Regions from separate parts of the Streptomyces sp. B3I8 genome, predicted to be linked through region 4. Evidence: riboswitches for the same ligand, from Rfam matches in the RefSeq annotation. Region 4 holds a riboswitch; each other region holds the start of a gene.

Region 1 (7,471 bases), 2.1 Mb from region 4:
GTAGATGCCCACGTGGCCGAGGTCGTCGTAGAAGAAGACCAGGTCACCGGGGTGGGCCGCGGCGAGTGGCACGGTCGTGCCGCACCGGGCCTGCTCGGCGGGCGACCGCGGCAGCAGGAATCCGGCGGCCTTCCAGGCGGCCTGGACGAGGCCGGCGGCGTCGTACGAACCGGGGCCGGTCGCGCCCATGACGTACGGCCGCCCGGTCTGCGCCCGGGCGAACGCGGCGGCGGTCGCGGCCTTGTCCGCGGCGAGGGTGCCCGCCGCGGCGGGGGCGGGCGTGGTGGCGCCGGGGGAGGAGAGTCCCGAGTGGCTCGCGGGAGGGAGGCCGCCCGTGGTGCCTGTGGCCGGGATGCCGGCCGTGGTGCCTACGGCCGGGATGCTGCCCGTGCTTTCGATGGTCGGGAGCGAGTCGCCACTGCCCGCGGGCGCGTACGTGCCGGCGCCCGCGGCGGCCGGGAAGGTCACGGTGAGGCCGGTGGCGGGAAGCGGCCCGGGACCGCCGCCGGTGGCCGCGTATGAGCCGACACCGCCGATGCCGGGGAGGCCGCCGGTGGTGCCCGGGGCGGAGAATGAGCCGATGCCGTCCGTGGCCGGGAAGCTGCCGGTGCTGCTCACGCCGGGGAAGGCTCCGGTGCCGTTCGCGGCGGGATACGCGGGGGCGCCCTCCGCCGCCGGGAAGGCTCCGGTGCCGTTCGTGGCCGGATAGGGGTCGGGGGCCGTCGGGTGGGCGTTGCCCGTGCCGAGGCCCGCTACGGCCGGGTACGCGCCCGTGCCGCCCGCGCCCGGGAACGCTCCGGCGCCGTCGCCCGTGGGGTACGGACCGGTGTTGCCGATGGCCGGGAAGGCCCCCGTGCCGTCCACGGCCGGGAAGCCGCCGTCAACCGCGGGGAAGCCGCCTGTGTTGTCCACCGCCGCCGGGTAGGCACCCGTGCCGTCCATCCCGGGGTAGGAGTAGGCAGTGCCGAGGGCCGGGAAGGAACCGGTGCCGTCCGCGGGAGGGAACGGCTGGGAGGCGCCCGCCCCCGCCATGGAACCCATGGAACCCATGGAACCCGTGGAACTCATGGAACCCATGCCGCTCACCGCCGGGAAAGCCCCGGTGTCCGTGCCCGGGTACGCGCCGGAGCCGTCGAAGCCCGGGTAGGCGGCCGCGCCGGCGCCCATGGCCGGGAACGAACCCGTGTTCTCCACGCCCGGATACGCGCCCGTAGTGCCGACCGCCGGGAACGACCCGGTGGCGCCCACGGTCGGAAAGGAGCCGGTGCTGTCGACGGCCGGGAAGGAGCCCGTGCCGCCCACGGCCGGGAAGGCATCCGTGCCGCTCGTGCCCGCGTACGCCCCGGACGGCATTCCCTGTCCCGGTCCCGGGGCGAGCTCGGCCGTGGGGGAGGAGAACGTCCACGACTGCGACTGCGACTGGGGCTGCGCCTGGGGCGCGCTCTCCAGTGCCGCACGCGGGGCGCCGGTCCGTTGCGACAGCAGTACGCGCGCTGCGGCGAGCTTCCGCTGCGTCGCCTCCTTGGACGTCCGCGGCGACCGCTGCGGCGCCGCGCTCGGCGAGGCGGGCTTCCTGGGCGCCGGCAGTGCCGGCAGCTCCCGTCCCGAAGTGCCCGGCCCGAGGGCCGGGGTCTCGCGGGCGGCACCCAGCGCCGGGGCGCCCGGCCTCCGCCGCCGCTTCTCCGTCGCGGCCACCAGTTCGGCGACGGTCCTGTCGATCGACGACTGGCGCAGGCCCTGCGGTCGCCGGTCCCCCGGGCGCTGCGCGGACCGACCGGGTGCCGGACGGTCCGGTCGCCGGTCGGCCGGCAGCACCGCCGCGACGGACGGGCCGAGTTTCGCGCGCGCCGTGTCGAGCCACTGCGTGCGCTTGGCGGCCTCCGCGGCGGGCCCCGACCGCTGCCGCTCCTTGGCGGCCAGGACGCGCGTCGCGTTGTAGGTCTCCGTGGCCGTCTCGACCCGTTGGTACAGGCTGTCGATCCGCTGCTGGACCTCCGCGTGGCTCGGTCCCGGCGGCTCGGCCTCGGGCGCGACATCCCCTGCCGGGGAGAACAGGGCCATGGGGTCCACGGCCATGGGATTCGGGGCCATGGGTTCCAGGGCCCGCGACGCTCGCGCGGGCGTACCCGGTCCTGCGGGGACCGCGGGAAACGCGGCGCGCGCACCGGCAGGGAGCGGTTTCTGGTCCGACGCCAAGGGAGGCGACTCCTTCCGTGCTCCGCCTACCGGGTTAGCTGTCGGATTCGGGCGGATGATTCCGGAAGGACTGCCCTACGGCCCGTACGCGCGGGGCGGTTGGGCCGATTCACCCCAGGTCTCGGTTGGGTCCCCGGCTCCGGCTGCCCGCGGGGGCGGGCCGGACTCGGCGGAGGCCGCGCGGCCCGGCGACGTTCGCCGGTTGCGTCGAGCGGCCTGTCGGCACCGTAGCCAACGTGTGTGTCTCGTGTGAAGGTCGGAGTGCGTTATGTCCGATACATTTTTGTGACCTTCGCGTGAGGATCCGGTTGCCGTCGACGGTTCCGGCCAACCTGCGTAATCGTTCCGTCAGTTGCCCGTCCACCGGCCCGTTCCGTCGCCGCCGCCCGGCCACCAGCGGTGATCGCGCCGAGACGGCGTCCGGGCGACCGACCGGACGGTCTGAAGCCCGGCCGCCGTGGTGGGCACCGTCGCCCGGCTGAGAGCTTCGTCACGCGGGCCGCCCCGGCGCCCCGGGGTTCCCTACGGAGTTTCCGAGGGGGAGGCCGGTTGTCGGTGGGGCGCCCTAGACTCGGGATGCGATGAGCAGCCTCTTTGACGACAGCTTCCTGGCGGACCTCCAGGCCCCGCGGGCCCACGGTGAGGAACCCCCGCCACCGCCCGAGGACGAGCACGTACCGGAGCCGATTCCGGACGATCTGTTCGGCGGGAAGTTCGACGTGCCCCCGGACAGGTGGCAGGCCGGAGCGGGGGGCTCCGGCGAGGCCGGAGCCGGAGGCGGGTACTACCGCAACGGCGCCCTCCGCCCCGTCCTGGACGCGGCGGCCCTCCTGGACGGGCTGAACGAGAACCAGCGCGCGGCCGTCGTGCACGCCGGCTCCCCCCTGCTCATCGTCGCCGGCGCCGGCTCCGGCAAGACCCGCGTGCTCACCCACCGCATCGCGCACCTGCTGGCCGAGCGCGGCGTCCACCCCGGCCAGATCCTCGCCATCACCTTCACCAACAAGGCCGCGGGCGAGATGAAGGAGCGCGTCGAGCAGCTCGTCGGCCCGCGCGCGCACGCGATGTGGGTGATGACGTTCCACAGCGCCTGCGTCCGCATCCTGCGCCGGGAGAGCAAGCGGCTCGGCTTCACCTCGTCCTTCTCGATCTACGACGCCGCCGACTCCAAGCGTCTGATGGCCCTCGTCTGTCGTGACCTGGACCTCGACCCCAAGCGCTTCCCGCCGAAGTCCTTCAGCGCCAAGATCAGCAACCTGAAGAACGAGCTGATCGACGAGGAGGACTTCGCGGCGCAGGCCGCCGACGGCTTCGAGAAGACGGTCGCCCAGGCCTACGCGCTCTACCAGTCGCGGCTGCGCGAGGCCAACGCGCTGGACTTCGACGACCTGATCATGACGACGGTCAACCTGCTGCGTGCCTTCCCGGACGTCGCCGAGCACTACCGCCGCCGCTTCCGGCACGTCCTGGTCGACGAGTACCAGGACACCAACCACGCCCAGTACGCCCTCGTGCGCGAACTGGTCGGCACCTCCGAGCACCCGGTCGACGTGCCGCCGGAGGCCCAGGTGCCGCCCGCCGAGCTGTGCGTCGTCGGTGACGCCGACCAGTCGATCTACGCCTTCCGCGGCGCGACGATCCGCAACATCCTCCAGTTCGAGGAGGACTACCCGGACGCGACGACGATCCTGCTGGAGCAGAACTACCGTTCCACGCAGACGATCCTGTCCGCCGCCAACGCGGTCATCGAGCGCAACGAGTCCCGCCGCCCGAAGAACCTGTGGACCAACGCGGGCTCGGGCGCGCAGATCACCGGCTACGTCGCCGACACCGAGCACGACGAGGCCCAGTTCGTCGCCGACGAGATAGACCGTCTCACGGACGCGGGCGAGGCCAAGGCGGGCGACGTCGCCGTCTTCTACCGCACCAACGCCCAGTCCCGTGTCTTCGAAGAGGTGTTCATCCGCGTCGGTCTGCCCTACAAGGTCGTCGGCGGTGTTCGCTTCTACGAGCGCAAGGAGGTCCGGGACGTTCTGGCCTACCTGCGGGTCCTCGCCAACCCCGAGGACTCCGTTCCGCTGCGCCGGATCCTCAACGTGCCCAAGCGGGGAATCGGCGAGCGCGCCGAGGCGATGATCGACGCCCTCGCGCAGCGCGAGCGGATCAGTTTCGCGCAGGCGCTGCGGCGCGTCGACGAGGCGTACGGCATGGCGGCCCGCTCCACCAACGCCGTCAAGCGGTTCAACGTACTGATGGAGGAACTGCGCACGGTCGTCGAGTCCGGCGCGGGCCCGGCGACGGTCCTGGAGGCCATCCTCGAACGCACCGGCTACCTGGCCGAGTTGCAGGCGTCGACGGACCCGCAGGACGAGACCCGGATCGAGAACCTCCAGGAACTCGCCGCCGTCGCCCTGGAGTTCGAGCAGGAGCGGGGCGCCGGGGCCGGGGCCGAGGACACGGCCGGGACGGGGACCGGGGGCGGGCAGGCGGCACCGGACGCCGCCACGGCGGCCGGGCCCGGGGACGGGGGAGCCGAGGGCGCGGACGCGGCGGCCGGGGATGCCGGGGCCGCAGCGGTTCCCGCGGCCGCGGCTGCTCCCGCTGCTCCCGGCGCCACCCTCGCCGACTTCCTCGAACAGGTCGCCCTGGTCGCCGACTCCGACCAGATCCCGGACGAGGAGGAGGACGGCTCGGGCGTCATCACCCTGATGACCCTGCACACCGCCAAGGGCCTGGAGTTCCCGGTCGTCTTCCTCACCGGCATGGAGGACGGCGTCTTCCCGCACATGCGCGCGCTCGGTCAGACCAAGGAGCTGGAGGAGGAGCGGCGACTGGCGTACGTGGGCATCACGCGCGCCCGGGAGAGGCTCTACCTGACCCGCGCGGCACTGCGCAGCGCATGGGGGCAGCCGTCGTACAACCCGCCCTCCCGTTTCCTGGAGGAGATCCCCGACCAGCACGTGCAGTGGAAGCGGACGGGGTCGGCCGGTGCGCCGGCCGCGGGCGGAAAGCCGGGGCGCGGCTCGGGCGTCGCGGCCTCGCTGTCGTCGTCGCTGTCCTCCTCGTTCCCGTCCCGGTCACGTTCCTCGGCGGCGGGCGCCGCCGGGTTCGCGACGGGCCGGGGCGGCGCGGGGGACAAGCCCGCGGTCGATCTGTCCGTCGGCGACCGTGTCACCCACGACCAGTTCGGCCTCGGCACGGTGGTCTCGGTCTCCGGGGCGGGCGCGAAGGCGGAGGCGACGATCGACTTCGGCGACCCCAAGCCGAAGCGGCTGCTGCTGCGGTACGCGCCGGTGGAGAAGCTGTAGGGGGAGCGCGCGGGGAGGCGGCGTCAGGGGGGAAGCGCCGCGGAGGGAGTGCGCGGCGCCGCGCGGGCAGCGGGAACGGCAGGCGGTGACGGGCGGTCGTCGGGGGACGGCCGGCCCGGTCCGGTTACGTCGGGTCCAGGCCGTGGCTGCGGAGCCAGGGGAGCGGGTCGACGGCCGCCCCGCCGCCGGGCCGGACCTCGAAGTGCAGGTGCGGGCCGGTGGAGTTGCCCGAATTGCCGGAGTAGGCGACCGGCTGGCCGGCCTTCACGGTCGCACCGTTGGCGACGCGGTAGCTGGAGAGGTGGCAGTACCACGTCTCCGTGCCGTCCTTCGCCGTCACGATCATCATGTTGCCGTACGCGCTGTTCCACTGCGTGCGCACGGTGCCGTCCGTCGCGGACATCACCGTGGTGCCGAACGAGACGGGGAAGTCGATGCCGGTGTGGACGGACATCCAGTTGACGCCGGCCTGGCCGAAGTAGGCGCTGAGGCCCTTCTGGGTGACCGGGAGGACGAACTTGGGGCGCAGCCGCTCCTTGCGGGCCGCTGCCGCCGCCGCTTTCTTCTGCTGGGCCGCCTGCTGTGCCCTCAGGTCGATGCGTTCCTGGGTGCGGCTGGCCCGGTCGGCGAAGTCGTCCGCGCCGGCGGACAGGCTCTGGAGCTGGGTGTCCAGCTTGTTGTTGGCGGCGACCGGCTTGACCGCGGTGGCCTCGGAGGATCCGGCGGCCGTCGTCTCCTTGCCGTCGCCATCGCCGAAGTCGACGGTGGCGGCGGCGATGGAGGCGACCCCGAGGACGCACACCGAGGGCACGGCGACGGTGAGCAGCGCGGAACGTTTTGCCGGGGCACGGCGGCGGGAGCGGGTGGCGGCACGGGCCGCGGTCCGCGAGAGCGGGGCGGGGCCGGCCTCTTCCTGGTCGTCGAGGAGGTCGGGGGCATCGTCGCCGTCGTCCGCCCCTGATTCCCCGCTCTCGAAGGAGTCGAAGGATTCGAACGTCGCGGTGGCCTGCTGGTCGAACGGTACGGCCTGTTCGATGACCGCCGTGGCCGGGTGGTCGAAGGGCTCCGCCGCCTCGAAGGTGGCGGTCGCCTGCTGGTCGAAGGACTGCGGGGCCTGGGGGGGCCGGGGCGTTCTCCGGTGCGAAACCCTCGTGCTGTTCCCGGGAGTCGGCTCCGCCGCCCGCGTTCCACTGCGTTGCGTCGTACACACCGCTGTCGAAGGTCTGGGTGCCCCACGCCCACTGCTGGGTGGCGCCCGCGCCGTCGGACTGCTGCTCCACCTGCTGCCAGGCCTGCGCGTCCCACTGCCCGGTCGCCTCGGGTGCCCCGCCCTGCGCGGGGATGCCGCCCAGCTGCTGGTAGCCGTCGGTCCAGGCGGTCGCGTCGTGCGCGCCGGAGCCGTACACGGGCTGGTGCCCGGCCGCGTACGGGTCGTAGGACGGCGTCTGCTGGTAACCGGCGCCGTACGTCTGGTCGGTGCCGGTCCACTGGGCGGCGTCGTACGCGCCGGTGCCGGTGTCGGCGCCGGGGAAGTCGCCGAAGAGGGGATCGCTGCCGAAGGAGACGGACTGCTGTCCGCCGGGCGCCCCGGCCATGGTCGCGGAGGGATCACCGTAGGGGGTGAACTCGCCGTACTGGGCTTCCTGTCCGCCGTACGTCGCGTAGGACGCCGAGGCCGGTTCGGAAGCCGGGGCCGGGGAGGTTGCGGTCCCCGACGGGTGACGGTCGTTCACCAACTTCTCTTTCGCCTCGACAACAGGGGCTGGCAGAGCAGTGCGGCGACTGTACCCGGCGGTATGCGGGCGCGACAATCTTCTGCAGGTTTCACCCCTGAGGGAAACGGGCATTCGGCCGTGTTTCGGGGGGCGTTGGACACGGCTTGGCCCTATGTTCGAGTCGCGTTCGAGCGGTGTGGCCGTGCGGCGCGGCGGCCGCGTCAGGGGTGAAGGGTCCCCATGAGGCTTACC
Region 2 (7,471 bases), 3.0 Mb from region 4:
CCTTGAGGGGCTCCGCCCCTCTGGCCCGGGGAGCTCGGGTGGGTGGGGTGTGGGGGGAGTGCGGGTGGGTGGGGGCTTGTCGCGCAGTTCCCCGCGCCCCTTATGGAGCACGGTGGTCGGCTCGCGCACGTGCGGTGAAGTCGCGGATCGGGCGCCGCCCCGCGCCCCTGCGGGGAGTGCCTCCCTTTTTTCGGGGGCTTTTTCGGGGGCGGAACGTTGTCAGTGGGACGCCGTAAAATTGGGCGCACTGTGTCTGAATCCCTCGATGTTTCCGCCCCTGCCAAGACGCCCCGCTTTCCCGACGGGCCCGCCGCCGACCCCGCCGGCTCGCACTTCGAGCGGCGCATCCGCAGTTTCCAGCCCCGCCGCAGCCGCGTCACCGCCGGCCAGGCGGACGCCCTGCGGCGCCTGTGGCCGGCCTGGGGTCTGGACATCGACGGGCAGCGCACCCTCGACCTCGCCGGCCTCTTCGGCAACGACCGCCCCACCGTCCTGGAGATCGGCTTCGGCATGGGCGAGGCCACCGCCGTCATGGCCGCCGCCGACCCGGACACCAACCTCCTCGCCGTCGATGTGCACACCCCCGGCCAGGGCAATCTGCTCAACCTCGCCGAGGCCCGGGGCCTCACCAACATCCGCGTCGGCAACGGCGACGCGATCATCCTGCTGCGCGAGATGCTCCCGCCCGACTCCCTCGCCGGACTGCGCGTCTACTTCCCCGACCCCTGGCCCAAGAAGCGCCACCACAAGCGCCGGCTCATCCAGCCCGAGTTCCTCGATCTGGCCGCCACCCGGCTCCGCCCCGGCGCGCTGGTGCACTGCGCCACCGACTGGGAGCCGTACGCCGAACAGATGCTCGAGGTGCTCACCGCGCACCCCGGCTTCGCCAACGACCACCCCGGCGGCGGTTTCGCGCCGCGTCCCGCCTTCCGCCCCCGAACGCGTTTCGAGGGGCAGGGCATTGAGAAGGGTCATGTCGTGAACGACCTGCTGTTCCGCCGCGTACCGCACGACAGCCGTCGAAGCGCCCAAGGGCAGCGATGACAAGCAGCGACAACCAGCAGCACCGGGCGCCCCTCCCTCGTTAGGGTCAATGCCGTGGCCACCAGTCCCCCGTATCCGACGTATCCGCCCGCCCCGACCGGGTCCCTCCCTCCCGGCGGCGTGCTCCGGCATCCGCACTGGTGGCAGCGCACCTGGGTGCGGTACGCGGCGCTGAGCTCGCTCCTCGCCCTGTCCGGGCTGGTCATCCTCGCGCTGGTCCGGCAGCAGACCGGCACCGAGGGGCTCCTGGTCGGGCTCGGGCTCGCCGTGTTCCCCGTCCCCCTGCTGATCGCCGCGTTCCGCTGGCTGGACCGGGTCGAGCCGGGGCCCTGGCGCAACCTCGCCTTCTGCTTCGCCTGGGGGGCGTGCGCGGCGGCGCTCGTCGCGATCATCGCGAACAGCTTCGCCACGCACTGGATAGCGGTCGCGACGGCCGACCCCAAGGGTGCCGACACCCTCGGCATGACCGTCATAGCGCCGATCGTGGAGGAGTCCGCGAAGGCCACGGCGGTGCTGCTGGTCTTCCTCTTCCGCCGCCGTCACTTCACCGGCATCGTCGACGGTGTGGTCACGGCCGGGGTGACCGCGACCGGCTTCGCCTTCACCGAGAACATCCTGTACCTCGGCACCGCCTTCGGCACCGACCAGTCCAACGGCGGGCACGGCGGCATCGCCTCCGTGACGGCCGCGACGTTCTTCGTGCGCGTCGTGATGTCCCCCTTCGCGCACCCCCTGTTCACCGTGTTCACCGGCATCGGCTTCGGCATCAGCGCGCTGACCGCCGAGCACCGGCGGGTGCGCCGGACGCTGGCCCCGCTCGGCGGCCTGCTGCTCGCGATGGGCATGCACTCCCTGTGGAACGGCTCCACCTCGTTCGGCGACGGCTACGGCTTCTTCGCGGTCTACGGGGCGTTCATGGTGCCGATGTTCGGGCTGCTGACCTGGCTGGTCATATCGACCCGGCAGCGGGAGCTGCGGACCGTGCGCGCCGAGCTGCCGGCGTACGTGGCGGCCGGCTGGCTGACGATGCCGGAGCCCTTCGTCATGAGCTCGATGAAGGCTCGGCGGCTCGCCCGCGACCAGGCCAGGGACCGGCTCGGCAAGGCGGCGGCGCGGACGGTCGCCGAGTACGAGGCGTACGCGACGTCGCTGGCGTTCCTGCGCCACCGGGGGCGCTCGGGCCGCGCGGGCGCCGACTTCGTCGCACGGGAGCGGGAGCTGCTGCGGGAGCTGTGGCACCGGCGGGAGGTGGCCCGCCCGGCGCTGGCCCACGCGGGCCACATGCTGGCGGGGTCGGTCCTGTGGGGCGTACCCCCGGTGTACGGGCACGGGCCGGTGTACGGGCACGCGCCCGGGTACGGGCACGCGCCGGGGTACGGCAGCCAGGGCGCGGGGCAGGCGTACGGCGGGGGTCAGGCGTACGGCCAGTTCCCGGCGCACGGCGGAGGCGGCCCGGTCCACGGGCAGTTCCCGGCGCACGGCGGAGGCCCGGTCCACGGCGGAGGCGGCCCGGTCCACGGGCAGTTCCCGGCGCACGGCGGGGGGCCGGTCCACGGCCACCACCCGGCGTACGGCGGAGGCGGCCCGGCGTACGCACAAGCGCCCCACGCCCAGGCACCTCACGCCCAGCCGGCCCACCCCCCGGCCGCCCACACAAGCGTTACGCCGACGCCTCCGCCAGCCGCGTCGTCTCCTCCTCCGTCAGCGTGACCTCGCCCACCGCCAGAAGCGCCGGGAGCTGCTCCACCGTCCGGGCGGAGGCGGTCGGCGCGAGGACGGTCGGGCGGGCGGCGAGCCAGGCGAGGGCGACCGTGGCGATCTCCACCTCGCGCGCGCCGGCGATCTCGTCGAGCGCCTTCAGCACCCGCGCGCCCCGTTCGGTGTCCACGAGCTGCGCCACGCGCCCCGCGCGCACCGAGTCCACCGTCGCTCCCGGCCGGTACTTCCCCGTCAGGAACCCCGAGGCGAGCGCGAAGTACGGCACCGCGGAGAGGCCGGCGTCCTCGGCGACGTCCTGGAGGGCGCCCTCGTAGGTGTCCCGGGAGACCAGGCTGTAGTGCGGTTGGAGGGCGACGTAGCGGGCCAGGCCCTCGCGTTCGGAGAACTCCAGCGAGGCGCGCAGCCGCTCGGCCGAGATGTTGGAGGCTGCGATGTGGCGCACCTTCCCCGCCCTGACCAGCCCGTCCAGCGTGCCGATGATCTCCTCGACGGGCACGTCGGGGTCGTCGTAGTGCGTGTAGTACAGGTCGATGTAGTCCGTCTGGAGCCGCCGCAGCGAGGCGTCGGCCGCCGCCCTGATGTTGCCGGCGGACAGCCCCTGGTACTCGGGGTGCCGGCCGACCTTGGAGGCGAGGACCACGTCGGAGCGGTTGCCACGCGCCTTGAACCACCTGCCGAGTACGGTCTCGGACTCGCCGCCCTTATGGCCCGGGACGAAAGCCGAGTAGCCGTCGGCGGTGTCGACGAAGTTGCCTCCGGCGGCCGTGTAGGCGTCCAGCACGGCGAAGGACGCGGCCTCGTCGGCGGTCCAGCCGAAGACATTGCCGCCGAGGCAGAGGGGAGCGACCGCGAGATGGGTTGAGCCCAGAGGGCGAAGTGACATCATTTAACGATGTTAAGTAGAAGTCTCCGCAGTCCGCGCGCGGAATCGCGGACTCCGGGACGATTCCGTCGCGAATCGGCCCGGCAGGGCAGTGCGCTGCCCGAAAGGACACGGCCGGCCGGCGATGCACGGCACGGCACGGCGGGGCCGGGTCGGTGGGGCAGGCGCAGCCGGAATCGACTCGACGGGGACCGGCCCGGCCCGAAGCCCGGCAGGGACCGGCCCTGCCAGAGGCCCGACAGGGACCGGCCCGACAGGGACCGGCCCGGCGGGGCCTTGGCGGGCTCAGGGATTCAGCCCCTTGCCGTGCAGCCACGCCATCGGGTCGATCCCCGTGGCCGCGCCGCCGGGGTGGACCTCCAGGTGCAGATGCGGACCGGTGACGTTGCCGGTGGCACCGACGCGGCCGATGACCTCGCCCGTACTCACCTTCTGCCCGACACTGACGCTGATCGAGGACTGGTGGCAGAACCAGAGCTCGGTGCCGTCGTCGAGGGTGAGGATCGTGCGGTAGCCGTAGGAGCCGGCCCAGCCCGCCTCGGTGATCGTGCCGCTGTGGATCGCCTTGATGAGCGTGCCGGTGGGCGCGGCGAAGTCGAGGCCGGTGTGATAGCCGGACGACCACATCGATCCGGCCTCACCGAAGGTCGAGGTGATCGTGTACGAGGAGGTCGGCAGCGTGAACTGCTTGGCCAGCTCGGCGAGTTTCTTCGCGGCGGCCTTCTTCTTGGCCTCCGCCTCCGCCTTCTCCTTCGCGTCGGCGGCCTTCTTCTCCGCCTTCGCCTCCGCCTCCTCGGCGGCGGACGCCGCCTGCTTGGCGGCGGCGGCCTCGGCGGCCTTCGCGGTGGCGCTGTCCACCTGGTCCTGCTGGGCCTCGGCCTGCCGCATGATCCGGGCGCGCAGCGCCTCGCCCGCGTCCGTGGTGCCCGCGGCGGTGTCGACGCCGGTCAGTCCGGCGCCGGTGAGCGGGGCGGAGGCGGTCTGCGCGGTGGTGTCGGCGTGGTCGCCGGAGTCGTGACCGGAGTCGTCACCGACCAGCGCCTTGGCCGACTCGGTGACCGAGGACAGGTCCGGCAGGGAGATGGAGACCGGCGGCTTGGCGGTCTGCGCGGTGGCCATGCCACCCGCGCCGACCGCGGCGATCACGCCGACGCCCAGAACGGTGGAGCTGCGCGCGAGTCCGCCCCCGCGCTGCTTGGCGACGCGGTGCCGGCCACGGACGGGACGAACGGACTCCGCGGTGGGATTCCACTCCTCCCAGGTGCCCTCCTCGGAACGGCGGTCGAAGTCGACGACCTCGGTGCCGGCAGGAGCGTACGAGGGGTTCTGGGCAGGCCGGTTGGACGCCACGTGGGCGCACTCCTTTCCTTCCTCTCGCCTGCCGGGTTAGCTGACGGGTTCGGAGCAGGAAGGTCTCCTACGCGTGTACGACGGCCGCGTCCACTCGGCGGCCGCCGCGCGATTCACCCCTGAATGGTGGTTCCCCGGCTCCCTTGCGGGATTAGGCAGATGAGCACGGGGCCGCCTCCTGTGACGGCTGGGACGACCGTGCTGCGTTATCGAACGTTAATAGACCTGGGGTGCACATTCCAAGCTGTTCAGTGGCCCGAGTTACACGTCTTGGCCAGGACTTTTGCGCCACGAGCCCCGCAAAACGGGCGAGTTGACCGGGCCCCATGAGGGCCTCAGGCAGAGCCGCGCCCCGGACGTGCGGTCAGTAAACCCACCGGGGGACACGATCCGGTCACGACAGGTGACACCCTCGGCACCCACCGGCACCGACGCCCCGCACCGTCCGGAAACGCCGGTACGAACACCCTCGGAAACGACGGCCCGGACGTCCTCCGGAGACGACGGCCCGGACGTGGCCCCGGACGTCGCGGCCGACCATGCCCCCTCAGGGATGTGGCCGTCGTACCGCCAGCAGCGCCAGGTCGTCCGTCGCCCGTCCGCCGGTGTGCCGGGCGACCTCGTCGGCAAGGAAGCTCAGCAGCGCGTCCGGCCCGGAGAAGGTGCGGCCGACGAGCCGGGTGGCGGGGTCGTAGAACTCGCCGTGCCGGTCGCGGGCCTCGGAGAGCCCGTCGGTGTGGAAGAGGAGCGTGGCGCCGTACGGCAGCGCGGCCTCGTCCGCGCGTTCGGGCCACCTGCCCAGCTCGCCCATGCCGAGCGGCAGTGCGGACTCGCGCGGTTCGAGCACGCGCAGCCTCCCGTCGTCGTACAGGAGCAGCGGGGCGGGGTGGCCGCGGTTGACGAGGCGGACGAGGGTGCAGTCGTGCGGGATCTCGGCGAGGACGGCGGTGGTGAACCCCTCGAAGGAGTCCAGGTCCCGGCGTCGGCCGGCCTCGCGGGCGAGCGCGCGTTCGAGCCGCTGGGCGACTGCGCCGAGCGTGGCCTCCCGCTCGGCGGCCTCCCGGAACGCCCCGATGACGACGGCGACGACGCTGACGGCGCTGATGCCCTTGCCGCGCACGTCCCCCAGCACCAGGCGCACGCCGTGCGGGGAGTCCTGGACCGCGTACAGGTCGCCGCCGATCGCGGCCCCGTCCTGCGCGGCCTCGTAACGTGCGGCGACGTCGAGGCCCGCGACGCGCTCGGCCGGCTGCGGCATGACGGCGAGCTGCGCGGCCTCGGCGATGTGACGGACGGAGGCCAGCCGGGCTCCGGCACGGCCGACGAGCACGTTGATCAGGACGGCGAGGGCGGCGACGGTGCTGACCGTCAGCAGCTCGGTGGTGGTGTCGATGTTCGACATGACGCCGAAGGCGAGGTGAATCGCGGCCACGGCCAGGACGGCGACCACGGCTGTCAGGACGGTACCGCGCAACGAGTACAGGAAGGAGGCGACGAGGGGGGCCGCGGTGAAGAGGGGAGCGGCGGTGAAGTCGACCGGAGTGAGGCAGTCGTAGACGATCGCGGCGGCGAGCAGCAGCACCGGGAGGAAGGGCAGCGCGACACGGACGCCGGCCGCATCGCGGCTGCTGTTCCCGGCGGTCACGGTCGACCGTTTCTCAGTCCGCTGCCCCACGTCACCAGCGTCACCGGGGCGGCGTCGCGGGGCACCCCCCGGTGAGCCGGGCGGGTGGCGGGGACGGAGTGGGCGGTTGGAGGTGGCGGTACGGGACGGCGGTACGGACAGTGAACGGTGATACGACAAAAACCCCGGGGGCGGAAGCCTTTCGGCCTCCGCCCCCGGGGACGTGGTAGCGGGGACAGGATTTGAACCTGCGACCTCTGGGTTATGAGCCCAGCGAGCTACCGAGCTGCTCCACCCCGCGTCGGTAGAACCAGTGTACGTCATCCTGGGGACGCCGTTCACCACGTTTATCTGGGCGGCTGCTCACCCGGTCACCCGGTCGCCCGGTCGCCCGCACCTCCCTGCGGCGAACCGCTCAGCGGGCCGACGAGCGTCGTCGCCAAGGGAGCGCGTCACCGCACGTCGTGCGCTGTTCCTCGCTGCCCAGCGCCCCCGCGATCCGCGTGCAGATCTCTTCGAGCTGCCCCACCTGCTCCGGCGTGAGCCGGTCGAACACGGCGGCGCGCACCGTCTCGACGTGCCCCGGGGCCGTACGCTCCAGCAGCCGCGCCCCCGCGTCGGTGAGCACCGCGATGCTGCCGCGCCGGTCGCCCGGGTGTGCCTCGCGCCGCACGCTGCCGTCCCTCTCCAGGCGGGTGACGACGTAGGTCAGCCGGCTCCGGGTGACCTTCAGCGACGCGGCGAGGTCGGTCATGCGCAGCCGCCGGTCCGGGGCCTCCGAGAGATTGGCCAGCACCGAGTAGTACAGGTGCGGCAGGCCCGCCTGCTGCTGGAGCTGCCGGTCGATCACG
Region 3 (7,471 bases), 2.2 Mb from region 4:
TGCGGAGATCAGCCGTGGCTTGACGCTGGGGTCGAAGGTGGCGATGCCGTGGGCGCCGTTGTAGAGATAGACGACCTCGGCGGGCAGGGCGGTGGCCTTCGCGACCTTCTCGGCGGCGGCCACCGGGTGGTCGTCGAGGTAGTCGGTCGCCTCGGCCTGGGCCTTGAGGAACGCCTCGAGGACGGCGGGGCGCCGCTCGGCGAAGTCCTTGCGGGCGGTGACGCCGTGGAAGGTGGGCAGGTTCAGCTCGGCGCCGTCGTACAGGGCCTTGGCCTTGCCCTGGTAGGCGAGCAGTCCGGGCCAGGCGACGAACTGGGAGAGGGCGTCGGCGCTGCCCGAGGAGAGCGCCGACGCGCCGACCGCCGGCTGCTGGTTGAGTTTCTCGACGCCCTTGTCCGGGTCGATCCCGGCGCGTTGCAGGGCCCGGACGAGGGTGCCGTCGGCGGCCGAGCCGATGCTGGTGGAGACCTTCTTGCCCTTGAGGTCCTTCAGGGAGGTGAGTTTCGAGTCCGGGGCGGTGACGATGGTGTTGAGGCCGCCGCGGAGGTTGTAGCCGGTGACGGAGACGAGCCGGGTCGGCTGGTCGAGCTGCTTGCCGCGGGCCGCGTTGATGAGGAGCGGGAAGTCGCCCATCGACCCGATGTCGATCTTCCCGGCGGTCATCTGCGCGGTGATCGGGGCGCCGGTGGCGTAGTCCTGCCACTGGACCTTGTAGTGCTTGCCGTCGCCGAGGGAGTTGAGCTCCTTCTCGAAGTAGCCGAGGGAGCGCAGCAGGGTGCCGGCGGTGACGGTGTTGATGGTCTTGGACTGGTAGCCGACGGTGACGGTGACCGTGGAGCCGTCCCCGGCCGCCGCGTTGCCGCCGCAGGCGGTGAGCGGCAGCAGGAGCACGGCGGCCGCGGCGGCTGCCTTGGGTTTCATGATCGATCGGGCCTCTCGCCGGAACGGGTCGGTGCGTTCACCGGAACGGAGCGCGTGGGCGGGCTCACCGGAGCGGGTCGGTGAGTTCAGCGGAGCAGGTAGGGCATGTTGACCGTGACGGCTCCGGTGGGACACCGGGCCGCGCACGGGCCGCAGTACCAGCACTCGTCGACGTGCATGTACGCCTTGCCGTTGCTCTCGTCGATGGCGAGGGAGTCCAGCGGGCACATGTCCACGCAGAGCGTGCAGCCGTCGATGCACTTGGACTCGTCGATGGTCACGGGCACGTCGGCCCGCTGGGGCACCAAGGACATGGCTGTCTCCGTAGGGGTCGTTCGTCGTACGGCGGAAGAGGAAGGGAAGTCAGTGCAGGGAGCGGCGCAGCAGGCCGCTCATGGTGATCCGGTCGCCGCGGAAGCGGATGAACTCCAGGTCGACGGGCCGGCCGTCGGCGAGGTGGGTCAGCCGTTCCAGCATCAGGACGGCCGCGCCGCGCGGAGCCTGGAGCACGGCGGCGGAGTGGGCGTCCGCGTTCACCGCCTCCAGGGTGATCTCGGCGTGACCGAGCGGCTGCCCGGTCACAACCTCCAGGAGCCGGAACACGTCGGTGTGTTCCAGGTCCGCGCCGAGCAGGGAGGTGCCGATGTCGAGGGGGATGTAGGTGAGGTCGAGGGAGAGCGGGAGGCCGCCCAGTCGGCGCAGGCGTTCGATGTAGAGGACGTCGGCGCCGGACGGGAGGCGGAGCCGCTCGGCCACCGGGGCGGGCGCCGGGGCGGGGCCCACGGTGCGGACCTCGTTGGTGACGTCGCCGTGTTCACGCAGGGTTTCCGCGAGGCCCATCAGCCGGTCCAGTCCGTGGGGGTACTTGCGCGCCACGACGACGGTGCCGACACCGGGGAGCCGGTCCACCAGGCCCTCGGCGCGCAGCAGATCCAGGGCCTGGCGGACGGTGTTGCGGGATGCGGCGTACTCGGCGCCGAGGGTGGCCTCGTGGGGGAGGGTGCCGGTGGGGAAGGCGCCGGTCAGGATCTGCCGGCGCAGCAGGTCGGCGAGCTGCCGCGCCCGGTCCGCGCGCAGCCGGCGCCGGCGGGCGGCGACGGTGGTCGCGCCCTGGCCGGCGTGGTCCCGGAGGCGATCGGTGGGTGGCATGCGGGGAACCCTACTGAAACAGTGGGGTATGGGGTGTTGCTGAAGTGTTGCGCCATCTGGGAGAGCGTCAGATCACGGTCGACCTGGGGGTTCGCGGGGAAGGGGGTGAGATGCGCCACCTCAGAGCGCCCCCGGAACCACCTTCCCCGACACCTCGCCGAGTCCCACCCGGGCCCCGTCCGGACCGGGGGCCCAGGCCGTGAGGGTGACCTCGTCGCCGTCCTGGAGGAACGTGCGGTCGCCCCCGGGCAGTTCCAGCGGGTCCCGGCCGTTCCAGGTCAGCTCCAGCAGCGAGCCCCGCTCGCGCGCGCCGGGCCCGCTGACCGTCCCCGACCCGTACAGGTCGCCCGTGCGCAGCGAGGCCCCGTTCACCGTCATGTGAGCGAGCTGCTGCGCGGCCGTCCAGTACATCGTGGCGAACGGCGGTTCGGACACCACGTGGCCGTTGACCGCGACGGACAGTCGCAGGTCGTAGCCGCCGGGGCCCTCGTCGGTGCCGGAGTCGTCGAGATACGGCAGCAGCGGGTGGGTGCGCTCGGGCGGGGTCACCCGTGCCTCCTCCAGGGCGTCCAGCGGGGTGATCCACGCCGACACCGACGTGGCGAAGGACTTGCCGAGGAACGGGCCGAGCGGCACGTACTCCCAGGCCTGGACGTCCCGGGCCGACCAGTCGTTGAGCAGGCACAGCCCGAACACGTGGTCGCGGAAGGCGGACAGCGGCACGGGCCGGCCCAGCGGCGAGGGCGTGCCGACGACGAAGCCGACCTCCGCCTCGATGTCCAGCCGCACCGAAGGCCCGAACGCCGGTTCGGGGTCGGTCGGTGCCTTGCGCTGTCCGGACGGCCGTACGACCTCCGTGCCGGACACCACGACCGTGCCCGCCCGCCCGTGGTAACCGATGGGCAGGTGCTTCCAGTTCGGGGTGAGGGAGTCGGCCGCGTCCGGGCGGAAGATCTGCCCGACGTTCCGCGCGTGATGCTCGGAGGAGTAGAAGTCGACGTAGTCCGCGACCTCGAACGGCAGATGCAGCCGCACCTCGGACAGCGGGTGCAGCAGCGCGGCGACCGCCTCCCGGTGGGAGGGGACGGTGACCCACGCGGTCAGCGCGCGCCGGACGTCGGACCAGGCGGTGCGGCCCGCCGCCAGCAGCGGGTTCAGCGTCGGCCGGGCCAGCAGCGACGCGTACGGCGAACCGAGTGCGAGGGCCGCCGCGCCCGCGTCGAGCACATGGTCGCCGAGCCGGACGCCCACCGTCCGCGCGGTGCCGCCGGGCGGGGTGAAGACGCCGTAGGGAAGGTTGTGCGGGCCGAAGGGGTCGCCCTCGGGGACGTCGAACGGGGGCATGCGGTGCTGCCTCGCTTTCGTGCGCGCCGGGCGGGGACGCGGTTCCCCGCTGGTGACGGGCGGACGCGTTCCCGGTGGTCGGGCCACACGTTACGGCCGAGTCGCCCGCCATGGGCAGTACGCGTGGGGGGTGTTGGCTGACGGCGTAGGCGCCGTGCGCCAACTGTCGCTGTCGGGCCGGTCGTTGCACACGAGAAAGCGGACGTCGTCCGGTTCGGGGCGGGTCGGTGGGGCCCGACATCCGTATTCTCTGATCATGGCCGCACCCACCGCATATGCCCTCATCGCCACTGACCTGGACGGAACGCTGCTGCGCGGCGACGACACGCTCTCCGACCGGTCCCTCGCCGCCCTCGCGCGGGTGGCCGCCGCCGGGGCGACGCACCTGGTGGTGACGGGCCGGCCGGCGCCGAGGGTGCGCCCGCTCCTGGAGGACCTGGGCGGCGAGGGGCTCGCGGTGTGCGGGCAGGGCGCACAGTTGTACGACGCCGGCGCGGACCGGCTGCTGTGGTCCGTCACGCTGGACCGGGAGCTGGCCGAGACCGCGCTCGGCAAGGTGGAGGCCGAGGTCGGCGAGGTGTACGCGGCCGTCGACCAGGACGGGGCGGACGGGCTGACGCTGATCGAGCCCGGCTACCTCATGCCGCACCCCACGCTGCCCGCCGTACGGGTCGACCGGCGCGACGACCTGTGGGCCGAGCCGATCAGCAAGGTGCTGCTGCGCCACCCCTTCCTGTCCGACGACGAACTGGCGGCGGCGGCCCGGGGGGCGGTCGGTTCGCTGGCCACGGTCACCATGTCCGGGCCCGGGACCGTCGAACTCCAGCCATGTGGCGTGACGAAGGCGACGGGGCTGGCGCTGGCGGCCGAGCGGCTGGGGCTTTCCCCGGCCCGGACCCTCGCCTTCGGGGACATGCCCAACGACATCCCCATGTTCGACTGGGCGGCCCGCGGGGTGGCCATGGCCAACGCCCATCCCGAACTCAAGGCGGTCGCCGACGAGGTCACGGCGTCGAACGAGGACGACGGCATCGCCGTCGTCCTCGAACGCCTCTTCCCGGCCGGGGCGTGAGCCCAGGACCAGGGTCAGCCCCCGGTCAAGGCGTCAGTCACCTGTTCCAGGCGTCGACCCCCGAACCAGGTGCGGAGCCCCCGGGTCGGGTAGGGGCACGGGCAGGTATGGGCACCGGGTCGGGTGCGGGGGCCCGTCCGGGCGGTCGGCCCGGTTCAGTACGCGCCGTACACGTTGTCGATCGAGCCGTACCGCGCGGCCGCGTAGTTGCAGGACGCCGTGATGTTGGCGATCGGGTCGAACGGGTCGAACGAGGTGCCGGGCACGTGGTAGGCGAGGAACGTCGGGTCGATGATCTGGAGCAGTCCCTTGGACGGGGTGCCCGCCAGGGCGTTGGAGTCCCAGTTGTTCACGGCGAGCGGGTTGCCTGACGACTCCCGCATGATGTTGCGCTGGATGCCGTCGTAGCTGCCGGGGATGCCGTTCTGCGCCATGATCGACAGCGACTGCTGGATCCAGCCGTCGAGGTTGTTGGCGTAGGTGGCCGTGGTGGCGGTCGTCGTCGCCGCGGTCGTCGTCGTGGCGGCGGTGGGCGTGGCCGCGGAGGCCTGGGTGGCGCCGAACAGCGGGAGCGCGAGGGCGGCGGCACCGGTGCCGGCGGCGATCAGGGCGCGGGCGGGCAGGCGGAAGCCGGGCAGGGCGAAGCGGGACATGGCGGATTTCCTCTCCGTCGCCTGCGAGGTGAGCTGTCGGGTTCGGGCTGGGAGGTGCCCGGCCGGCCCACGCACGCGGGACCGGCTTCACCCCTAGCCGTGCCGGGACTTGGCCCCGGACCGGCGACTTACCTGGGTCCCCCGCTCCTGCCGTGCGAGATGGGTGAATGGGTGCTCCGGACGGCGGCAGGACTCGGCGTTCCACCCGGATCGGGGAGGAAGCTATGCGAGAGAACCTGTGAGGAACAAGTGACGAAAACGAGGTTCTATCCGGTTGATCTTTTGCTGGGCGTTTTGGGATGTTGATCCTTTGTGCGCCACCCGGCTCAACTGGGCGTCCGGGTAAGGGGAATGTGAGATTCCGGAGCAGTGCGTCCCGCGAGGTGTGCGCGTGACCCAACTCACTGAGGGCGTGAGACGGACGTATGGTGCGGAATAGGCTCAATGTTCGCAAGTCGTCCGCGCGGGGAATGTCCGTGTCGTCCGGACGATGCCCGGGGGATCCGCCCGGGGGGCCGCCGTGATGTGGATCATGCATAAGTCCGTACATGACCGTGCGTATCACCCGATCACGAACATGCCGTCTCTGATCCGGTACGTCCCGGCCTGGAACCATGGGCGCTCGTGGTGATCGAAACATGACCGGATACGCTGACTTGAGTGAGGGCAGCGACCTATCGACAAACCGTGTAACCGTCGCCAGACACCAGCAGACAGGAGACCCCTCGTGACCGTCGTCGGGCCATTCGGGCTGAGCGTGCGGGACCAGGCTCTGGAAGCCGATGTCCAGGTGGGTCTGACGGCTGTCGAGGAGGGCCTGCTCGAAGCCACCAAGAGCGGGGTCCCCTTCATCACGGAGGCCGCACAGCATCTCGTCCGCGCGGGCGGGAAGCGGTTCCGGCCGCTGCTGGTGATGCTGGCGGCGCAGTTCGGCGACCCGTACGCGCCGGGGATCGTGCCCTCGGCGGTCGTCGTCGAGCTCACTCATCTCGCCACGCTCTACCACGACGACGTCATGGACGAGGCCGAGGTGCGGCGCGGGGTGGACAGCGCCAACACCCGCTGGGGCAACTCGGTCGCGGTCCTCACCGGCGACTTCCTCTTCTCCCGCGCCTCCCACATGCTGGCCGACCTCGGCCCCGAGGCGGTCCGGATCCAGGCGGAGGCGTTCGAACGGCTGGTCACCGGGCAGATCCTGGAGACCGCCGGGCCGCGCGACGGCCGGGACCCCGTCGACCACTACCTCGACGTGCTGGCCGGCAAGACCGGCTCCCTGGTCGCGGTGGCCTGTCGGTTCGGCGCGATGATGTCCGGCGCCGACGAGACGGTCGTGGACGTGCTCACGCAGTACGGAGAGCGGCTCGGCGTCGCCTTCCAGCTCGCCGACGACGTACTCGACATCGCCTCCGACTCCCGCGAGTCCGGCAAGACGCCGGGCACCGACCTGCGCGAGGGCATCCCCACCCTGCCGGTGCTGCGGCTGCGCGAGCAGGCCGAGCGGCTCGGGCTGCCGGCGGACGTGGCCCTGTGCGAGCTGCTCGACTCCGACCTGAGCGACGACGCCCGTCTCGACGAGGCCCTGGACCAGCTGCGGGAACACCCCGCCCTCGAGCAGGCGCGGCGGGACACGGTGCGGTACGCGGAGGACGCGCGGTCGGCGCTGGCCCCGCTGCCGGAGTGCGCGGCGAAGACGGCGCTGACGGAGATGTGCGAACTGGTGGTCCACCGGGCCGGGTGACACCCCGGAACCTCCACCCCACGACCCGCCTCTTCGCCCTGTCCTCCCCTCCCTTTCGCATCTCACGGGCCCTTCCCCCTACGGGAGGGTGGACGATCTCCACCCGCGTGTCATACCGCAGGAGTACGCGGAGTTGGACCCGGGGGTTGACGCCTCGTCGCGGACTTTTTGGTCATATGGAGAGGACCACCTCCCCGGACTTCGGGTGACAATGGCGGCACGGGGTGGGAAGTCTTGGCTCGAGCGTGAACCGGGAGCCGAGGGGAGCGAGAGCACGGCAGGCCGCCGCCGACGACGGAGGTAAGGCACACATGGCACCGTACGGAACCGACGACATCACCCCCGGTGCGACCCCGGGCGGGAACACGGGTGGCAGCGCGGGCGGGGCGCGGCGCAAGGCCTCGCGGTACGTCGTCCCCGCCGCGGTGGTGGGGGTGACGGCGGCGACCATCGGGCTCGTCCCGGCGCTCGCCGACTCCGGTGACCCCGACCTGCCGAAGATCAGCGCGCAGAAGCTCGTCGAGAAGGTCGCCGCGTCGCACGTGGACCAGCTTTCCGGCACCTTCAAGATCACCACCGATCTGGGTCTGCCGG
Region 4 (7,471 bases):
GTGGGCAGGTCGAGGTGGTCGTAGTGGTCGTGCGAGATGACGACCACGTCGACCGGGCCGAGCGCGGCCAGCGGCAGCGGGACGGGGTGCAGCCGCTTGGGGCCGATGAAGTCGAACGGGGAGCAGCGCTGCCCCCACACCGGGTCGAACAGGACGCGCTGTCCGTCGATCTCGGCGAGGATGCTGGAGTGGCCCGTCCAGGTGAGCCGGAGGCCGCTCTTCGGGGGCCGGGCGAGGTCGGCGACGGTCGTGGCGTGCACGGGGATGGTGCCGGTGGGGGCCCGTCGGGCGCGGGACTCCTTGTCGAGGTACTCCTTGGCCATCCCCAGGGCGGAGCCGCCGGACTCGCGGGTGCGGGTGCCGTCCGGGTTGACGAAGACGCCGTCGGCGAAGTTCGGGGAGCGGCGGATGCGGGCCATGCGTGCGCCCGTCGGGTCCGCGCCGAAGGAAAGCGGCCGTATGGGGCGCGGCCGGGTGGTGGGGGTACGTAGGCCGGTCACGGCGTCTCCAGTGGTGATCGTGGTGCGGTCCGTTTTCCGCGTCAACGGTTGTGGGGCGGCTGTGGGTTCCCGGGGGGTGGGTGGGGGTGCGGGGGTACGGGGAGGGCGCCGGGGAGGTCCTTCGCCCCCGCCGCCCCTTTCCCGTCCCGACCCCGGGCTCCCCCTCAGACCGCCGTGCCGATCCGCATCCTGATGTCCTCCGGGGACAGCGGGCCCTTGGCCACCGCCGTGTCGCCGGAGGACTGGCCGCGCAGCCGTCGGCCGATCCACGGCACGAGGTGCTCGCGCGCCCAGTGGATGTCGTCGCGGCGGATCTCCAGCGTCCCGCGCGGCGGCAGCGGCGGCCACGGCTGGTCGGGGTCGGCCGGGATCTCCAGGCCGAGGAGCTGGCCGGCGCGCAGGGCGACCCGGGTGTGCCCCTCGGGCGAGAGGTGCAGCCGGTCGGTGTCCCACGCCCGCCGGTCCTGCACCGTGCGCAGCGACCACAGGTCGAGCACGGGGCACCCGTAACGGTCGGCGATGGCCCGCACGTGCCCGTTGTACGTCGCGATCTTGCCGCGCAGGTGCTTGAACACGGGGACACCGCGGGTGTCGAAGCCGGTGGTCACCATCACCGTGCCGACCGTGCCGGTGAGGCGGGCGACCGCGCGCTCGAACCGTTCGGCGACCTCGTCCGGGTCGGTGCCGGGCCGGATGATGTCGTTGCCGCCCGCGCAGAAGGAGACCAGGTCGGGAGCGAGCTCCAGGGCCCGCGGGAGCTGGTCCGCGACGATCTGGTCGAGCAGTTTCCCGCGTACGGCGAGGTTGGTGTACCGGAAGTCGCCCTCGGGCCGCCGGTCGGCGAGGAGGACCGCGAAACGGTCGGCCCAGCCGACGAAGGCCCCGTCCGGCCCGGGGTCGCCCACGCCTTCGGTGAAGCTGTCCCCCACCGCCACGTACGACCCGATCACTGATCTGTTGTCACTCTTCGAATCGTCTGCCACATCGGCCCATCCTTCCTCCTGGGATGTGAGCTACGCGACCGTAAGGAGGGATTGACGGGCGGTGAGATACCCCACGGGTCAAGGCTTGGTCAATCGCGGAATAAGGCGCCGTCGCGACGCGCGGGGACGAAAGGGCACGGCCGAAGGCCGGACCCCGGGGATCGAGGGTCCGGCCTTCACAGGGCGCGGGAGCCGTCAGCCGACGGTGACGCCGTGGGCGCGCAGGTAGGCGACCGGGTCCACGTCCGAGCCGTAGTTCGGGGTGGTCCGGATCTCGAAGTGCAGGTGCGGCCCGGTCACGTTGCCGGTGGCGCCGGAGAGGCCGAGCTGCTGGCCCTCGGTCACGGTCTGGCCGGCCGAGACGGAGAGCTGCGAGAGGTGGGCGTACTGGGCGTAGTGGCCGTCGGCGAGCTTGAGGACGACCTGGTTGCCGTACGCGCCGCCCCAGCCGGCGGAGACGACGGTGGCGTCGGCTATGGCCTTGACGCTGGTGCCGGTCGGGACCACGAAGTCGGTGCCGGTGTGGTAGCCGCTGGACCACATGCTGCCGGCGGTGTGGTAAGCGGTGCCGATGACGGCGCCCTGGACCGGCAGGGTGTACCCGGAGGAGCTGCTCGCGGCGGGCTCGGCGGAGGAGGCGGCGGACCGGCCGGTCTGCGCGGACGCGGGCTTCTCGGCGTTCGCGGACTTCTCTGCGGTGCCGCTCCTGGCCGGGGCCTCGTGCGCGGCGGAGGACGAACCCGTCGCGTGCGCCGGAGCCTTGGCACCGAGGGTGAGCTTCAGGCCGGGGTGGATGAGCGACGGGTCGGTCCCGACGGCCGCACGGTTGTCGTCGTAGAGCTTGTGCCAGCCGCCGGCGACGTGCTGCTCGTCGGCGATCCTGGCGAGCCAGTCGCCGGCCTTCACCGTGTAGGTGCGGGCGGCGCCCTCGTGAGCGCCCGCCGTGACGGAGGTGGCGGAGTGCTCGGGTGCGGCGGCCGGGGTGGCCGCGTGGGCGCCGGTGGCAACCAGCAGGGGCAGCGCGATCGCGGCGCCACCGGTTCCGGCGGCGGCGAGGGAGGTGGTGATGAACCGGGCCTTGGTACGGCGGTGCTTACCCTTCGCGGGCATGTCGAATTCCTCTCCTGCGCCTGCGAGGTGAGCTGTCGGGTGCGAGCTGGAGATGCCCGGCCGTGTGATTCCACGGCTTTACCCCGAGCCTGTCCTGGAAGACCGGACCAGGCGATGTACCTGTGGGTCCCCCGCTCCTGCCGAGTGCGGGTGGGTGAGTGCGGATTCCGGGCGGCGGCAGGATTAGGCGTTCCGCTCGGAACGAGGGGGAACGTAAGCGAAATGGCGCCGCGACCACAAGCTTTGGATTTCCCGGGCACCGGGTTCTCTTGATCGATTCACAGAATTCACGCCGCCGCACAGAAATGGACGATCTTCTTCTCCCGCCGAATTCACCGACGGAACAGGCGAATTACGTGAACATGACGTTCGACGCCCCGTCACGGATATGACGCTGCTCACGCGCCGCTCGTCGATGTGGAGCAATACCGGGCCAGTTGGAGTGAAGCGACCAAGAATGACTATTCGGACAGAAACCCCTTATAGGGATCGACCGATTGGCCGCATGGTCCGTTTCACGGCATTCGCGGCGATGAGAGGCCCGTGGACGATGCGTGTACGGAACATGCTTGCCGGGGGCACCCGTGCCGTATCGTCGTCGGCGGTACGCGCCCCGCCGACGAGCCGCGTCGGCGGACGGATGGGAGGAGCACCCGTGACACAGCAGGTCCCGTCGACCGAGCCCGAGCTGGCCGGAGTGCGCAACTTCCGCGACCTGGGCGGGCTGCCGACCACGGACGGCCGGCGCGTGGCGTTCGGCAGGCTGTTCCGCAGCGGCCACCTCGCCCATGCGACGGCCGAGGACGCGGAGTTCCTCACCTCCCTGAACCTGCGCACGGTCTTCGACTTCCGCAACGCCGCCGACCACAAGCTGGAGGGCCCGGACGTGGAGCTGCCGGGCGTACGCAACGTGGGCATGCCGCTGTCCGACCCGGCCGACGGCGCGGAGTTCTGGAAGATGGTGCGCGAGGGGGACCTGGACCAGCTGCGGGAACTGCTGGCCGACGGCCGGGCCGAGGCCCGCATGATCGCCTCGTACCGCGCGATCGTCCGCGGACGCACGGCGGAGCACGCGCGGGTGCTGGGCACGCTGGCCGACGGCGGCGCGCCCGCGCTGATGCACTGCTCGGCGGGGAAGGACCGGGCGGGGCTGTCGATCGCCGTGACACTGCTCGCCCTGGGCGTGGAGCGGGACGCGATCGTCGCCGACTATCTGGAGTCGAACGCGAAGCACCGCCGGTACAAGGTGCGGCGCACCGCGTCCTCGCCGGACGCGTACTCCGCCGAGGTGATGGAACTGCTCGGCCCGCTGTTCGACGCGCGGGCCGAGTACCTCCGGGCGGCGTTCACCACGATCGAGGAGACCTGGGGCGGGGTGGACGCCTACCTGGGACAGGGTCTGGGAGTCACCCCCGAGGTGCGCACGCGGCTGCGCGAGCACCTGCTGGACTGAGGAAGCCTCCCCGGGCCGGGCCTACTTGGCGCCCACCTGGAAGAGCAGCCAGATGAAGGCGGCGAAGAGGTGGCCGACGGCCAGGTAGACGAGCAGCCTGATCCACAGGGCGCGCGGGAATTTCGTCTCGTAGTCGCTCATGGGGTGTCTCCGGTGAGAGGTCCGAGGCAGAGCGCGGTGCTCGGGCTCTGCAGGAGGGTGTGGACGAACAGCAGCTCGCAGCCGGCGCGGTCGGCGGCGGCGAGGCGGTGCGGGGTGAGCGAGTCGAAGTGCGCGCTGTCCCCGGCGTCGAGGAGATGCGCGGTGTCGCCGAGGCGGAGGCGGAGCCGGCCGCGCAGGACGTGGAGCCACTCCTCCCCCGGGTGGACGCGGACGATGTCGCCCTGCGTGCCGTGCGGGACGTGGACGCGCAGTGCCTGCATGCCGCGGGCGGGGGCGCCGGCCTGCCAGTACGTCCAGCCGCCGGCCTGCGTCGGTTCCGCGCGGGCGGCGCGGACGACGGCGTCGCGCTCGGCGACGGTCTCGCCGAGCAGTTCGGAGACGGTCGTGCCGTAGACGCGGGCGAGCGTGAGCAGGACGGGGAGTGAGGGGTGGCGATGGCCGGTCTCCAGGCGGGAGAGGTGGGCCGGCGAGAGGTTCGCGGCCTGGGCCGCGGTCTCCAGGGTCATGCCTGTGCGGTGGCGGTGGGCGCGGAGTTGCGGGGCGACGGTGGGGAGGGCCGCGCCGGGCTCCGCCGGGGGTGGCGGATCGGAAGGGCTGCTCATACCTCGATTGAGCCAGATTTTTGCCCGCTGGGCAATTTTCTTGCCTGAGAGGCAAAAGCGTGCGAAGGTGTGCCCACCCGGTCTCAACGCCCCCGCCGCCCCTGCCCTTCCCGTCCCCAGGGGGCTCCGCGCCCCTGGACAGGGGCGCGGAGAACTGCGCGAGAAGCCCCGCCCACCCGCACGTCCGGGGTCCGAAGGGGCAGAGCCCCTTGAGGGACGGGAGCGGGAAGGTGCGGCCGGGGCGAAAACCCGGGCGCCCCCTACCTCGCCGCCACCGCCTGCCTCACCAGCGTCTTGCCGAAGTCCCACATGAGACCCCCCTCGTGCGCGTCGTCCATGACCGCCGTGAACGCCTCCAGGAACCGGTCGACATCCGCCTCGTCCACCACCAACGGCGGAATCAGCTTGATCACCTCCAGATGGTCCCCGGACACCTGCGTCAGGATCCGGTGCCGCTGCAACAGCGGCACGACGACCATCTGCGCGAACAGCCCCTTCCGCGCCGCCTGCAGCATCGCCCACCGGCTCCGCAGCTTCAGCGACTTCGGCCGGCCGAACTCGATGCCGATCATCAGCCCCCGCCCGCGCACCTCGGCGAGCAGCTCGTACCTCTCCGTGAGCGCCGCGAGCCCGGACTTCAGCCTCTCCCCCATCGCCCGCGCGCCCGCGACGATCTGCTCGTTCTCCATCGCGTGCAGCACCGCGAGCCCCGCCGCCATGGCCTGCGCGTTGGCGCCGAAGCTGGCGGAGTGGACCAGGACGCGGTCCATGGAGGAGTAGACCTTCTTGAAGATCCAGTCCTTGCCGAGCGTCGCCGACACCGGCACGTACCCGCCCGACAGCGACTTCGCCACGCACACCAGGTCCGGCTCGACCCCGTCCTCGTGCTGGTAGGCGTAGAAGTCGCCGGTGCGGCCGAGGCCGGTCTGCACCTCGTCGGCGATGAGCAGCGCCTTGTGCTTGTGCAGCAGCTCCTGAGCGGCGCGCAGATAGCCGGGCGGCGCCTCGTGCACGCCCTTGCCCTGGATGGGCTCGACGATGAGCGCGGCCACGTCGCCCTTCTTCAACTCCCGGGCCAGCGCGTCGAGATCGCCGAGCGGCACCGCGGTGTCGGGCAGCAGCGGGGCGAAGCCGTCACGGAAGCCGTCCTCCCCGTTGACGGAGAGGGACCCGGTGGTCAGCCCGTGGAAGGCATGGTCGCAGTACAGGACGCGGCGCCGCCCGGTGGCGTACCGGGCGAACTTGAGCGCGGTCTCGACCGCCTCGGTGCCGCTGTTGCCGAAGAAGACACGGTCCAGGTGCGGGCTGTGGGAGAGCAGCTTCTCGGCGAGCAGTCCGGGCAGCGGCGGGCAGTCGAACCGGGTCAGGTCGGCGAGGTCGGCGTCGAGTACGTCGTGCAACGCCTTGCGCACCACCGGGTGGTGCCGGCCCAGGCCCATGACGCCGAACCCGGCGAGCATGTCGAGGTAGTCGTTGCCGTCGGCGTCCCAGAAGTGGGCGCCCTCGGCGCGTTCGTAGACCTTGTCGAAGCCGATGGTGTGCAGCATGCGCGGCAACTGGTGGTTCACGTAGCGGCCGTGCAGGTCGTAACGCTCGCCACCGCGCTCGGCCAGCAGCCCGGCGAGGTCGAACTCCCTCGCCCCGTCCGCCTCCTTGCCGCGGGCGGTCTGACGGGGGGCGGGTTCCGCGGTGGTCATACGTGGTTCTCCTCGGACGTCTTCACGTGTGCCGGTGTGTCCTGTCCCGGCAGGGCGCCGGCCGTGCCGGTGGCGAGACACCCGCTGATCCGGCCCGCGATCTCGACGGGCGTCAGCCCGATGTCGGCGAGCACCTCGCCCCGCTTGGCGTGCGGGAGGAACTGCTCCGGGATGCCGAAGCGGCGCAGGGGCACGTCCACGTCGGCGTCGCCGAGGGCGAGCGCGACGGCGGAACCGACCCCCGCGGCCCGGCTGTTGTCCTCGACGACGGCGACCAGGCGGTGCCGGGCGGCGAGCCCGGGCAGCGCGGGGTCGACCGGTTTGACCCAGCGCGGGTCGACGACGGTGCAGCGGATGCCGCGGGCTTCCAGGAGCTCGGCGGCGTGGAGGCAGACGGGCGCCATCACTCCGACGGCGACGAGGAGTACCTCGGGGTCCTCCGCGCGGTGCAGCACGTCCATGCCGCCGACCCGGTCCAGGGCCGGGATCGCGGGTCCGACCGACTCCTTGGGGAAGCGGACCAATGTCGGCGCGTCGTCCACGGCGACGGCCTCGCGCAGTTCGGCCCGGAGCTGGTCGGCGTCGCGCGGGGCGGCGATCCGCAGCCCGGGGACGACCTGGAGCACCGACATGTCCCACATGCCGTTGTGCGAGGGCCCGTCGACGCCGGTGACGCCTGCCCGGTCCAGGACGAACGTCACGCCGCACCTGTGCAGGGCGACGTCCATCAGGAGCTGGTCGAAGGCGCGGTTGAGAAAGGTGGCGTAGACGGCGACGACGGGGTGCAGTCCGCCGGTGGCGAGCCCGGCCGCGCTGACGGCGGCGTGCTGCTCGGCGATGCCGACGTCCCACACCCGGTCGGGGAAGCGTTCGGCGAACTTCGCCAGCCCCACCGGGTGCAGCATGGCCGCCGTGAGGGCGACCACGTCCTCGCGCTCCTCGCCGATCGCCACGATCTCCTCGC

Evidence for each region. A riboswitch is a leader RNA that binds a small molecule or an ion and turns the genes downstream of it on or off. The one in region 4 is predicted to bind cyclic di-AMP.
Region 1: it holds a riboswitch for cyclic di-AMP, as region 4 does, so the genes downstream of both, QFZ64_RS35390 (NlpC/P60 family protein) here and QFZ64_RS30285 (M23 family metallopeptidase) in region 4, are expected to answer to the same signal.
Region 2: it holds a riboswitch for cyclic di-AMP, as region 4 does, so the genes downstream of both, QFZ64_RS16845 (M23 family metallopeptidase) here and QFZ64_RS30285 (M23 family metallopeptidase) in region 4, are expected to answer to the same signal.
Region 3: it holds a riboswitch for cyclic di-AMP, as region 4 does, so the genes downstream of both, QFZ64_RS20310 (transglycosylase SLT domain-containing protein) here and QFZ64_RS30285 (M23 family metallopeptidase) in region 4, are expected to answer to the same signal.

The regions. Positions count from the first base shown of each region.
Region 1 covers NZ_JAUSYN010000002.1:4,264,894-4,272,364, forward strand. Annotated here, with positions in the region: gene QFZ64_RS35390 (NlpC/P60 family protein) at 1-2,091, opposite strand, end outside; cyclic di-AMP (ydaO/yuaA leader) riboswitch at 2,205-2,378, opposite strand; gene QFZ64_RS21175 (ATP-dependent DNA helicase) at 2,778-5,504, shown strand; partial or broken gene QFZ64_RS21180 (peptidoglycan DD-metalloendopeptidase family protein) at 5,629-7,351, opposite strand.
Region 2 covers NZ_JAUSYN010000002.1:3,326,605-3,334,075, forward strand. Annotated here, with positions in the region: gene trmB (tRNA (guanosine(46)-N7)-methyltransferase TrmB) at 250-1,044, shown strand; gene QFZ64_RS16835 (PrsW family intramembrane metalloprotease) at 1,099-2,754, shown strand; gene QFZ64_RS16840 (aldo/keto reductase) at 2,705-3,649, opposite strand; gene QFZ64_RS16845 (M23 family metallopeptidase) at 3,932-4,996, opposite strand; cyclic di-AMP (ydaO/yuaA leader) riboswitch at 5,008-5,164, opposite strand; gene QFZ64_RS16850 (PP2C family protein-serine/threonine phosphatase) at 5,544-6,671, opposite strand; tRNA gene QFZ64_RS16855 (tRNA-Met) at 6,845-6,921, opposite strand; gene QFZ64_RS16860 (MarR family winged helix-turn-helix transcriptional regulator) at 7,036-7,471, opposite strand, start outside.
Region 3 covers NZ_JAUSYN010000002.1:4,083,917-4,091,387, forward strand. Annotated here, with positions in the region: gene QFZ64_RS20285 (ABC transporter substrate-binding protein) at 1-921, opposite strand, end outside; gene QFZ64_RS20290 (ferredoxin family protein) at 1,008-1,235, opposite strand; gene QFZ64_RS20295 (GntR family transcriptional regulator) at 1,285-2,070, opposite strand; gene fahA (fumarylacetoacetase) at 2,191-3,414, opposite strand; gene QFZ64_RS20305 (HAD family hydrolase) at 3,671-4,486, shown strand; gene QFZ64_RS20310 (transglycosylase SLT domain-containing protein) at 4,642-5,139, opposite strand; cyclic di-AMP (ydaO/yuaA leader) riboswitch at 5,145-5,315, opposite strand; gene QFZ64_RS20315 (polyprenyl synthetase family protein) at 5,867-6,877, shown strand; gene QFZ64_RS20320 (DUF2092 domain-containing protein) at 7,189-7,471, shown strand, end outside.
Region 4 covers NZ_JAUSYN010000002.1:6,327,410-6,334,880, reverse strand. Annotated here, with positions in the region: gene QFZ64_RS30295 (MBL fold metallo-hydrolase) at 1-500, opposite strand, end outside; gene QFZ64_RS30290 (SGNH/GDSL hydrolase family protein) at 665-1,450, opposite strand; gene QFZ64_RS30285 (M23 family metallopeptidase) at 1,679-2,593, opposite strand; cyclic di-AMP (ydaO/yuaA leader) riboswitch at 2,598-2,760, opposite strand; gene QFZ64_RS30280 (tyrosine-protein phosphatase) at 3,249-4,046, shown strand; gene QFZ64_RS30275 (DUF6126 family protein) at 4,068-4,187, opposite strand; gene QFZ64_RS30270 (helix-turn-helix domain-containing protein) at 4,184-4,810, opposite strand; gene QFZ64_RS30265 (aspartate aminotransferase family protein) at 5,071-6,507, opposite strand; gene dxs (1-deoxy-D-xylulose-5-phosphate synthase) at 6,504-7,471, opposite strand, start outside.